2 linked regions of the Thiocystis violascens DSM 198 genome follow. The protein of the gene in region 1 interacts with the protein of each later gene in a pairwise test. Links are inferred from orthologs where the notes say so. Each region holds a gene or a part of one and is shown on either strand. Other genes may lie near its edges.

The links. The genes of interacting proteins can lie anywhere in the genome.
Region 2: the proteins of THIVI_RS06850 (region 1) and THIVI_RS15930 interact in binary tests that used the Escherichia coli proteins (3 or more experiments, as listed by UniProt). The link is inferred for Thiocystis violascens DSM 198 from one-to-one orthologs.

What each region holds. Positions count from the first base shown.
Region 1 is NC_018012.1:1,544,519-1,550,439, forward strand. What follows is about bases 2,065-4,996. They hold THIVI_RS06850 (SufS family cysteine desulfurase), read right to left. Parts: upstream 4,489-4,996; coding sequence 2,641-4,488; downstream 2,065-2,640. Other genes in these bases: THIVI_RS06845 (translocation/assembly module TamB domain-containing protein), read left to right, coding at 2,065-2,614; THIVI_RS06855 (hypothetical protein), read left to right, coding at 4,651-4,996. Also shown: more of THIVI_RS06845, read left to right, coding at 1-2,064; more of THIVI_RS06855, read left to right, coding at 4,997-4,998; THIVI_RS06865 (MerR family transcriptional regulator), read right to left, coding at 5,681-5,921. UniProt on the Escherichia coli protein: Cysteine desulfurases mobilize the sulfur from L-cysteine to yield L-alanine, an essential step in sulfur metabolism for biosynthesis of a variety of sulfur-containing biomolecules.
Region 2 is NC_018012.1:3,590,772-3,596,549, forward strand. Bases 1,537-4,325 are described here. They hold THIVI_RS15930 (SufE family protein), read left to right. Parts: upstream 1,537-2,618; coding sequence 2,619-3,032; downstream 3,033-4,325. Other genes in these bases: THIVI_RS15920 (LON peptidase substrate-binding domain-containing protein), read left to right, coding at 1,546-2,208; THIVI_RS15925 (HesB/IscA family protein), read left to right, coding at 2,271-2,597; THIVI_RS26085 (hypothetical protein), read right to left, coding at 3,169-3,291; mtgA (monofunctional biosynthetic peptidoglycan transglycosylase), read right to left, coding at 3,307-4,110; THIVI_RS15940 (sensor histidine kinase), read right to left, coding at 4,131-4,325. Also shown: THIVI_RS15915 (tetratricopeptide repeat protein), read right to left, coding at 1-1,284; more of THIVI_RS15940, read right to left, coding at 4,326-5,771. UniProt on the Escherichia coli protein: Participates in cysteine desulfuration mediated by SufS. Cysteine desulfuration mobilizes sulfur from L-cysteine to yield L-alanine and constitutes an essential step in sulfur metabolism for biosynthesis of a variety of sulfur-containing biomolecules.

The DNA.
Region 1 (5,921 bases):
CCTTGACGCCATGGGCCTCGCCCGGCAACCGTCCGAGGACATCGACTGGAACATGACCCTGCCCGATCTCGCCGCTCTGGTTCCGGGTTGGTCGGGAGAGGTGCGTGCGCAAGGGCGCCTCACGGGCGGCTTGAGCGCGCCGGTGCTCACCGCCGTGATGACCACTACCGACATGGCTGTTCAGATGGCGCCCATTACGCTCAATGGCGCGGCCGATCTCGGCCGAGGCCGGCTCACCGGCCATCTCCACGCCCGTCTGTCCGATCCCTGGGTAGCGCTCGACCTGACTGGCGACTGGGCCGGCCAACCCGTCTCCATCGCGATCAGCGCCGGACGAACCCCGAACGCGGGACTGCGACTCTCGCTCGGCGACAGCCGTTGGGGGAGCGTCGCGATCGGCGGCGATCTGGAACTGCCGCCGGGGGCCGCCCAGCCCCAGGGAGCGTTGCGGCTCAACGCCGAGCGGCTGGCCGACCTCGTCCCCCTGCTGCAACCCTGGACGGGAACATCGCTCGCCGGCCGTCTCGCTGTCAATCTGACCCTGCCGCCCGCGGGCGCGGCGGAGATCATGGCCAAGGGCGCGGATCTGCTGCTGCCCGGCACGGTCAGGATGCGGACCCTGGATCTCGACGGACGCGTGACCGACCCTGGGAGGGCGGCGGAGATCCGCGCGCGTCTGCGCCTGGAGGGACTGTCATGGGAGGGGCCGAACGGCGTCTCGAACGGCGTCCTGACGGCGACCGCGCAAGGATCGGCGCTCAATCCCGCATTGACCCTGGACACGGATCTGACAACCCCCGCTGGCCGGATCGTCCTGGAGACATCGGGACGCTTCGACCTGCCCGCTCGCCGACTGGCATTCCAGCGACTCGACGCCCGCGTCCGGGACGAGTCCATTCGTCTGCTGGCCCCAGCCGTCCTGGATCTGCGCGCCGGGATTGCGGTGGATCGACTGCGCCTGGGACTGCGCAAGGGCAGCATCGAGATTGCCGGACGCGCGACGCCCAAACTGGATCTCCGGGCAAAGATGACCGCGCTCCCGCTGGAACTCCTGAGTCTGGCGATCCCGGAGTATCCGCTGACCGGCGTTCTGTCCGGCGAGACCCAACTCGCCGGTACGCCAGACGCGCCGCTCGGGTCGCTGCGGATTCAGACCAAAGGGTTGCGACTGAACACGCTGGCTGGACGCAGCCTCCCCCCCGCCGGACTCAAGGCCGACATCGACCTGGAGCCGACAGGAACCCGGCTCGCGATCCAGGCCGAGGCCGGGACGGACAACCGCCTGAGCCTGCGGGGACGCCTCGCCGGACGCCGGCCACTCGCCCCGGACGCACTGGATCTGCGCGCCACCGGCCAACTGAATCTCAACCTGCTCGACCCGCTGCTCACCGGCGGAGGACGCCAGGCGAGCGGCCGGGTCACGCTGGATGCCGCCATCGCCGGCACCCCGGCCGACCCCCGACTGAACGGGACGCTCCAGCTCTCGGATGCCGCTGTCTGGGATCGGACCCTCGGTCTGGCCCTGACACGGATCTCAGGAACCCTGCGGCTCTCGGGCGACACCCTGCGGATCGAGCGCCTCGCCGGGACGGCCGGAACTGGCTCCGTCACGCTCAATGGCAGTCTCGGCCTGCTGGCGCCAGGAGTCCCGATGGAGCTGACGCTGGTCGCGCGCGCGGCCCGCCCGATCCAGAGCGATTTGCTGGATGCCCAGGGGGATGCGGACCTGACGCTGCGCGGAAACCTCACGGATGGTCTGAAAATCGCCGGCGCGGTCCGCTTGAGCCGCGCCGAGATTCGTCTGCCCGAACGTCTGCCCGCGAACATCGCCACCCTCCGGGTCCGCGAGCGAGGCGCGCCCGTCACGGCGCCGGAACGTCCCTCGGGACTGAGTGGCGCCGCCGCCATCGGGCTTGACCTAGCGATCTCCGCGCCCCGCAACATCACCCTGCGCGGGCGAGGCATCGATGCCGAATTGGGCGGATCGGCGCGTCTCGGCGGGACCGTCGCCGCCCCGCTGGTGAGCGGCGGGCTCGACCTGCTGCGCGGACAGTACGAACTGGTCGGGCAGAATCTGCGCTTCAACCGCGGGCGGATCGACTTCGACGGGGCCGCCGGATTCGATCCAAGCCTGGATCTGGAATCGCGCGCGGTCGCCGACGGCGGCACCGCGATCCTCTCGGTCCTCGGCCGGGCGAGCGCGCCGCGCATCGTGCTGCGAGGCGAGCCCGACATGCCCGACGGCGAGATTCTGTCCCGGCTGCTGTTTGGCGTCGCCGGGGGGCGTTTGTCCGCCGTCCAGGCCGCGCGGCTCGGGATTGCCACCGCATCGCTCGCGGGGATCGCGGTGGACGGACCCGACCTGCTGGAACGGGCGCGCGCCCGGCTGGGCCTGGACCGGCTCACGCTCGGCACCGACGAGCAGGGCCGGGCCAGCCTGGAAGGGGGGCGGCAGTTATCCGAGGGCGTCTATCTCGGGGTCCGACAGAACGCCCGCGCCGGCAAGTCACAGGGCGTCCTGCGGATCGAAGTCACCCCCAATCTGCGACTGGAGGCGGATGTCGGTGCCGCAGGCGGCACCCGCGCGGGAGCGGTTTACGAGATCGAATACTGAATCCGAACCCGGGCATTCCGAACGGTTCAGGCCGGCTCGCCCGCGAGCACCGCGGACTGAAGCGCCAGGTGGCGCAGACGCTGCACCATCGCTGCCAGGCCATTGCGGCGGGACATGCTCAGGTGTTGATCAAGTCCAATCCGAGCGAAAAAGGCATCCGTGTCGAATGCCAGGATCGCCGACGCACGCTGCCCCGAATAGAGTTGCTGAAGCAACGCGATCAGGCCGCGCACGAGATTGGCGTCGCTGTCGGCCAGAAACTCGATGATGTCGTCCGATCCCGGTCTGACCCGCGCGGCAATATGCACCGTGCTCTGACAACCCTGAACCGAATTGGCCGCCGTCTTGAGCGCCTCGGGCATGGGCGGCAGCTTATCGCCCAGATCGATGACGTACTGGTGGCGCATCGGCCAATCGGGCAGGAAGGCAAAGACTTCCGCAATGTCGTCGGCGGCGGCCTGGGGCGACGCGGCGGCGGCGGCGGGGTAGATCGCTTCCTCGGTGTCCACCGCTGGCGCTGGCGCGGCGGACGGCGACACGAAACCCGCCTTGACGCCGGGCTCAAGATTCGCCACGGTCGCACGGGTTTTCTGACGGGCATGATCGACGATATCGGCCACCGCTCCGGCAAGCCGATCGATGTCTTCCAGCGTGTTGTAGACGCCCAGCGAGGCGCGCGCGGTCGAGGCGACGCCGAGCCGATCCATCAAGGGCTGACAGCAATGATGTCCGGTGCGGATACAGATACCCCGCAGATCCAACTGCGCGCCGACATCGAGCGTGGCGATGGGCGGATCGACCAGCACCCAGGACACCACCCCGCTCTTGCGCCGCGCCGTGCCCTTGATCTCCAACCCATGAATGGCGGACAGACGTTCGGTCGCGTGACGCAGCAGGGTCTGTTCGTGCGCGCCGATGCGCGCAAGCCCGAGCGACTCGACCCAGGCGATGGCCGCCGCCAGACCGACCGCGCCGGCAATATTCGGGGTGCCCGCCTCGTATTTGCTCGGCAGCGGGGCATAGGTGGTCTCCTCGAAGGTCACCCGTTCGATCATGTCGCCGCCGCCCTGATAGGGCGGCATGGCGTCAAGCAGATGGCGCTTGCCGTAGAGCACGCCGATCCCGGTCGGCCCGTAGAGCTTGTGCCCGGAGAAGACATAAAAATCGGCATCGAGCGCCTGCACGTCGGTCACGCCATGCGCGACCCACTGCGCCCCATCGATCAGCGCCAAGGCGCCCGCCGCATGCGCCTCGGCGATGATCTCGCTCACCGGATTGACGGTGCCAAGCGCATTGGACACCTGATTGACCGCGACCAGCCGGGTACGCGGCGAAAGCAGACGGCGATACTCGTCGAGCAGAATTTCGCCGGCGTCATCGATGGGGATGACCTTGATCCGAGCGCCAGTGGCGTGCGCCACCATCTGCCAGGGCACGATGTTGGAGTGATGCTCCAGGGTCGAGAGTATGATTTCGTCGCCGGGCTTCAGGTTGGCCGCACCCCAGGTGGAGGCCACCAGATTGATCGACTCGGTCGCCCCTCGGGTAAAGAGACACTCGGCTGGCTCGGCGGCATTCAGAAAACGAGCCACGGTCAGACGCGCGTCTTCATACATCCGCGTCGCAGTCTGCGAAAGCTGGTAGACGCCGCGATGGATATTGGCATGATGCTGTCGATGGTAGTCGCCGACCGCCGCGATCACCGCCTCTGGCTGCTGCGTGCTGGCCGCGCTATCCAGATACACCAGCGGCCGGCCATGGGCCTTGGACCTCAGGATCGGGAACTGCGCGCGCACGGCATAGGCGTCGAGAATGGCGTGAGTCGCACCGAGCGCAAGCGTCGACTCGTCAAGAGAAATAGGCACGGATTTCATGATCAGGTAGTTCTTCCGAATGAGCGAAATTCAAGCCCTCATGCGCCGTTCAGCCAACGCCTATCGCTTGCGAACGCAAGTTGATCGGCGGAACATGCAACGGCCGCAGCATGGAACCCAGTATGACAGTTGGGTATCGTAAGAGAAAGGGTAGGATATCGCATGAACGACAGCACCCAACCCACGCCACTCACCGATCTGCGCCGACGCGTGTCCAGCGCGCGCGCGCTCATCCGGAACGTGCTGACCGAACTGGTCGGCCGGGTCGAACTGCGGTATGACTTTTACCGCGAATGGAATGGCTGCTGGAAGGTTCGGGTGGATTTGACGCAGCCCGTGCGCGGTCTGATCGAATTCACCCTGCTGGACACCCCCGGCGGCGGCATGCTGGCCCTGCCCCGCCCCCTGCCGGAACGCTGGCGGATCGAGACCGGCATCGGCGCGAGCGACGGCACGCGCTGGAGCTTGGATCAGGCCGGAGCCTTGGTGTCATTTCCACCGGACAACTGATCGGCGGAAAGCGCGAGCGGCTCAAATTAGAGGCATTGCGGCATGCTTGGCCGGCGGGACTGGAAGCATCGGAGTTTGCCCAGCCGATGGATGGCGAATCTGTCTTTCGGAGTCCGAGCAGTGCCCAAAACAGTCAGAACGCAGCCTAGGTGAAAATCCCCGGCAACAACTCGGGGCGAACACCTGCGAGCAATGGGCGCCTTTTCCCACTCGCAACCTGTACGGGGACGGCCATGATGAGCCGACGGCGGATATAGCCTGGCCCTGGCATGTCATCCCCGCCGCGGATCGACTTGACGAGATCCTCAGCCATGCCGACATCGACGCCCTGATCGCATCGGACCACCTTCTGCTGACACACCTGATGGATCTCGCAATCTGGCACCGCAGCGACCGAGAATCAGTCATCGCCCAGATCTATCGGTGGGCAGAAGATATCGATACTGGGGGCCAGCCCACGCTCCCTTTCAGGGAGCAATTTGGAATCGATGCGATGCGCTTATTCAGCGAGCGCCTTGTCCATTGGCTCCACGGCCTCGCAGTCAGACACGTCAGCAACTGGAACCCGTCGCTGGGTTTGGCGGCTTAACTGATAGTAATCAAGGTTTTATAGTCGCGCTTCCGGGGGCCTTGCTCACCCCAGCACATCCCTCAAAAGCCTCGAAACCAACATCGCCTCATCTCACGCCGCTTCCCCCTGCCCCCTCTCGCGCGACCAGCCCCGGATCGCCGCGATCTCTCCGGCGTCGATGCCCAGCGAGACCAGAAACGCCTGATGGGCCTCGGGCGCCTGCTGCTCGAACTCCCGATGCCAGCGCTGCATGCCCGCCTCGTCCAGACCGGCGGCGCGTAACATCTCCACCCACAGCGCCTTGGTCACGACCGGGGCATCCAGGGTGAGCGGATCGGCCTGGAGGAGCTTG
Region 2 (5,778 bases), 2.0 Mb from region 1 along the record:
GCCAAGGTCCAGCAAGGCCGGGGTTCCGGACGCCAGCTCGCTGGACTTGACCAGAATCTCGCGGGCGAATGCCTGATCGCCGAGCTTGGCCGCGACCGCGTCCAGCAATTTCAGATGCTGTCCCAGGTCGGTCATCCCGGCCATCGCCTTGCGATAGATCGCCGTCGCCCTGGCCGTTTCGCCGAGCCGGTCGACAACCTCGGCGGCGACCGACAACAGGTCGTTGGGCTGGGTCAAGGCATCCGCCGCGCGGCCATAGACCTCCGCCGCATAGGCCTTATCGCCGGTGTCCGCGATCACCGCCTCGGCCAGCTTGAGCCGTTCGGCGGCGGCGCTCATGCGCTCTTCGGCCTTGGCGTAGAACTGCTTGGCCAGCGCCGGATCGCCGACTTTCGCAGCGATGAATCCTCCCAGTTCCAGAAGCTGGCCCTTGTCGTTGACCTCGGGCAGCGCCCGGCGATAGGCGGCGACGGACTTGTCGCGATCGCCCAGCAGGGTCCAGTACGCAGTGGCCAGATCGAGATGTTCCTCGCCGCTCATGGCGAATTCGGCGGCCTGCTCCATCAGCTCCGCGACCTTGTCGCCATCCTCGAACAGCGCCTTGTAGCCGGCGGCCAGGGCCGCGAAATCCTTGGGAAACTGACAGTCGGTCTCGGCGTTGTCGAGCACCTTGCGGGCCGCGTCCCGGTCGCTGAAGGTGTCAAGATAGCCTTTCGCGTAGGCGACCGTCTCGGTCATGCCGTCCAGATGACGCGCGGCCTTCTGATAGAAGGCGCGCGCCGCCCCGGCGTTGCCTTCGGCGGACAGCGTGCGCGCGAGATCGAGGTAATCGGCCAGGGTCTTGGCCTGCGCCTCGACCTTGGCGAGCAGGGTCGCGGCCAGCGCCTCGTCGCCCAGCGACTCCTTGGCGTAGCCCGAGAGCGTCAGGAATTCGCCAAGCTTTTTCGCCTCGCCGGCGGCCTCTTCGATCAAGGCGCGACCCTTCGCGGGATCGATCCCGGTGCGCGCAAGACTGGCACCCAGCGCGGCCTTCTCCAAGGCATCGAAGCAGGCATCCTCCGCCTGCCCGTAGAGATCCCCGGCGTAATCGGTCAGACCGGCGGCAACGGCGCCCTCGGCGGCGGCCAGATAGTCCGCCGGCATCTGACACTGCGCCTCGGCGCGCTCCAGCAGGGTCTTCGCATAGTCCGCATCGATTGTGAGGGCGGCTTGCGCCAGCGTTGCGAAGTCGGCCGCGCTCTTGCATTGCGCCTCGCGGGTCATCAGGTCTGCCTTGGTCGTCATCGGAGTTCCTCGAATTTCAGCTCGTTGTTCAGGTGCGAAACCGCGTCCGGCAAGGCCCGCGCTGTTGTTGAAGGTGATGTCCTGACATCAATCTACCCGCAGAGGGCGGTTAATGGACAGATGGAATTTCGTCACCGATGGACTGTGGAACGACCGCGCGCACCCCATGTAACCGTCAACAACGATCGACGTGCGATGACGTGATCGGTCTCGGCCAATCGTCCCGAGCCTGGATGCCGGGTTCGGATCATGGAGCATATGATGACCCGTAGCCCCTTCTTTCCCAAATTTTCCGATCTGCCCGCCGAACTCCCGATCTTCCCCCTGGCCGGCGCGGTCGTGATGCCGGGCGTGCAGCTCCCGCTCAATATCTTCGAGCCGCGCTATCTCAACCTGGTGTTCGATGCACTGGCGTCGGATCATCTGCTGGGCATGATTCAGCCGACCAGCGAAACCATGCTGGACGAGATTCCGGCGCTCCACCGCATCGGCTGCGCCGGCCGCATCACCTCCTACAGCGAGACCAGCGATGGACGAATCATCCTGGTTCTGACCGGCATCTGCCGGTTTCAGATCAAGCGCGAAATCGAGGCTCGTCAGGGCTATCGGCGCACGGCCGTCGACTGGGAGCGGTTCGCCGCGGACTGTCATGACAACGCGGAAACGATCGCCGACCGCGCGGGATTTCTCACGTCGCTCAAGTCCTATTGCAAACTGCGTGGGGTCGAGGTGCCCTGGAACGACATCGAGAAGATGGCCGACGCCGATCTGACCAATCTGCTCTGCGCCCATCTGCCGCTCAGTCCGGAGGACAAACAGGCACTGATCGAGACCATCTCCACCGGCGAGCGCGCGGCCCTGATGCGCGGACTGCTGGACATGGCGTCGGCCTCCAGCATGCGCGTCGCGGAGCATCGGCATTGAAATCGACCGCTTCTGGGGCAATTTCAAGATCCTGACGACATTCTGATTCACGAGGGTTTTCCATGGCAGTTACCTTGACTGAAGCAGCCGCGCGCCATGTGGCGACGATGCTTGCAAAGCGCGGGCATGGCGTTGGTTTGCGGGTTGGCACGAAAAAAAGCGGCTGTAGCGGCTTCGCCTATGAGGTCGATTACGCCGATGGCGTCGACGCCCAGGATCGGGTGTTCGAGAGTCATGGCGTCCAGGTGGTGGTCGACGCAGACAATCTTGAGCGCATCGACGGCATGGAAATCGATTTCGTGAAATCCAGTTTGCTCAACGAAGGCTTCGAGTTTCGCAATCCCAGGGTGAAGGATCGCTGCGGGTGCGGCGAATCGTTCAGCGTTTAGAGGTGACCCACGAGCCCCGCGATGAGACACGACGACATTCAAGAGATCATCGATAATTTCGAGCTACTGGGCGACTGGGATCAGCGCTATCAATACCTCGTCGAACTTGGCGAGCGAATGCCCCGAATGCCGGTCGAAGACAAGACCGACGCCAACCGGGTGATGGAGTGCATGAGCCTGGTCCATGTCGCCGCGCATCCGGATCCCGACCGGCGGGGACATCTGTTCTACACCGGCGACTGCGACACGGCCATCATCAAAGGCGTGGTCGCGCTGTTGGTGGAGCTGTTCTCGGGCAAAACCCCAGCGGACATCGAGTCGCTTGACGTGGACGATCTCTTCAAGGGCTTGCGGCTCGAAGAACATCTGAGTCCGAATCGACACGTTGGCGTCTATGCCATCGTCAATAAAATGAAGCGGCAGGCACAAGGCTGAAGACCATCCCCTGACACCGCGTCCAGCACGCATGCCGCGTTTCACCCTACTGCCATTAAAGTGATTTCCGAAAAAGCGCAGACCATTCGCCCCGCCTGAAACCGTTCGTGGTTCGAGTACCTCACCACGAACGGTTTCAGGCTTCGAGTCCGAGTCCGAGTCCGAGTCCGAGTCCGAGTCCGAGTCCGAGTCCGAGTCCGAGTCCGAGTCCGAGTCCGAGTCCGAGGATCTCCGGGAAATCGCCTTCATGGCACTTCATTGTTCCGCCCCCCGTTTATAGTTGTTTCAAATAGCGCATCCCACCCAGCCGCTGGCTTTGGTCGAGGATCCAATCCGCGCGCTGCTGGAGCCGTTCGGAGGGGTGGTCCAGCCGATACATGCCGGGTGCCGGTAAAGCGCCGATCAGCAGCGCGGCTTCCTCCAAGCCGAGTGCGCTGGCTGGGCAACCGAAATAGCGCTGGCTGGTGGCTTCGACGCCGTAGGTGCTTGGGCTGAATTGAGCGACGTTGAGATAGACCTCCAAAATCCGCTCCTTCGACCACAGAACTTCCATCAACAGCGCCAGCCAGGCTTCGATTCCCTTGCGCAACCAACCCGATTCCGGCCACAAAAACAGATTTTTGGCGGCCTGTTGAGTAATGGTGCTGGCGCCGCGCAGTCGGCCTCCCCGGCGGTAATCGGACCAGGCATGACGGATTTCGACCAGATCGAAACCCAAGTGATGCGGAAATCGCTGGTCTTCGCCCGCGATGGCGGCCAATCGAACGGTCGGCGGGATCCGTTCCCAGGGAACCCAGTCATAGCGGTAATAGGGGGGCGACTGATCGAGTCGCCAGACATTGAAGGCATGACGCAACATGAAGGCGGACGCCGGCGGATCCACCCAGCGAAAGACGCCGACCAGCAGCACCGACAGCAACACCGAGAAGAGCGTCAGCCCCAGCAACAGACGCAACAGCCAGCGGACACCGGACACCAGCGGGTGTCGGCTCCAGCCGCCCGCCGCGCGCATCCGCGTCGTCATCCACCCGGCGCGGACGGGATCCCGCGCTTCAGCAGCCTGATCGAGAGAATCCATGTCCGCGGCACACCTCAAAATCAGCCGGAAAAGACCAGCCTGAAGCAACTGCCCTGGGGTTTGGCAGGCGCGTAGGTCAGCCGAATCCCATTGCTCTCCGCGAGTTCCCGCGCGATGTAAAGCCCAAGCCCGGTCCCCTTGGAGGTCGTCGTATAAAATGGGTTGAAGATCTCATTGACGGTCGCGGCATCGATCCCCGGTCCCGCATCGATAATCTCGATCAGCGCCTCGCCCAGGTCGCCGGTCCGGTCGAGCCGAATCAGAATCCGGGCCGGCTGCGCGTCCTGTCTGCCATGGATGAGCGCGTTTTCGCACAGATTGGCAAGGATCTGATGGAGATGGCGGGGATCGGCCTCGACGGCGATGGCGTCCGCGTCGAACGCGAGTTGGAGCGCGTTCTCGTTCAATTGATGGCGTTCGCGAAATTCGGCGGCGAACTCCTCCAGCCAGACGGCCAGATCGATCGGGGAAGGCTGCCGCTGATTGCGACTGGAGAGTTGCAGCACGCTGTGCACGGTTTCTTCGATGCGCGCGCCGTTGCGGCGGACGATCTCCAGCAGGTGATGGTCATCGTCGGTCAGCCCCGGACTTTCGGTCAATAATTGGCTGGCATGGGTCATGGCACTCAACGGATTGCGAATATTGTGGGCAATGCTCGCGGTCAATGTCCCCAGCGAGGCGAGCTTGATCTGCTGGGCCTCCCTGGCGACCTCCCGGTTGTCGCGCAGATAGAGGATGACGCCGCTGGCGCGATAGTCGCCCAGCAGCTTGAGCGAGACCCGAATCTCCCGGTCGCCGATGTGGATCAGCCGCCCATTGGGAGGGGACGGCCGCACCTGCGTCGCCAGCCAGGCGCCCAGTTCGGGCGAGAGATCGGACAGCGCCGCCCCGGTGTTGAACCGCTTGGCTCCGAGTAAATCCAGCGCGGCCCGGTTGAGCAGTCGCAAGCGGCGTTCACCATCGGCCACCAGGATGCCGGTGCCGATGCTTTGGATGATGAAGTCGTTGAGTTTCGAGAGATCGTCGATGTCGACCTTGCGCCGCGCCGCCAACGCCTCCGCCGAGCGCACGCGCCGATACAGCACATGCGACATCAGCGCGACCATAAAAAACAACAGACCCAGCAGGCCGGCTTGGGTGAAGGACGTGGCGTGCGCATCGCCCTGCATGGCGGAATAGATCTGCTGGGCAAAGATGGCCAGCGAGGCGAGCGCGGCGAACAGCAGCGACAGACGGCCTTCCATCATCAACGCGGCGGCGGCGACCGCGACGGCGAGCAGGATGCCAAGCCCGCTGGCAATGCCCCCCGCGGCATGCATCAGGAGGGTATAGGCGAGGATATCGACGAAAATGCCGATCTGGACCTGTTGGATCCGGTGCGGCCAACGATTCGCCAGGGATAGCCCGCCGAGCAGAACCAGCGGTGCGTAAACCAGCAGGATGGACCAGGCGAATCGGGTGTCGACTCTGCCCGTCGCCGGATCCACGACCGCCGGGGAAAAGACCAGAATCAAGCCGCATAAAATCAGCATGCGGAAGACCAACAGCCAGCGTAACGCGCCCCAGGTCGGATAGCGCGCGCCAGGATCGGGTGCGGGCGCACCTGTCGCGCCAGGTGCCGCTGGGGGATTCGGGTCTTCCTGCGTCCGGCCCATATTCATCGCCTTG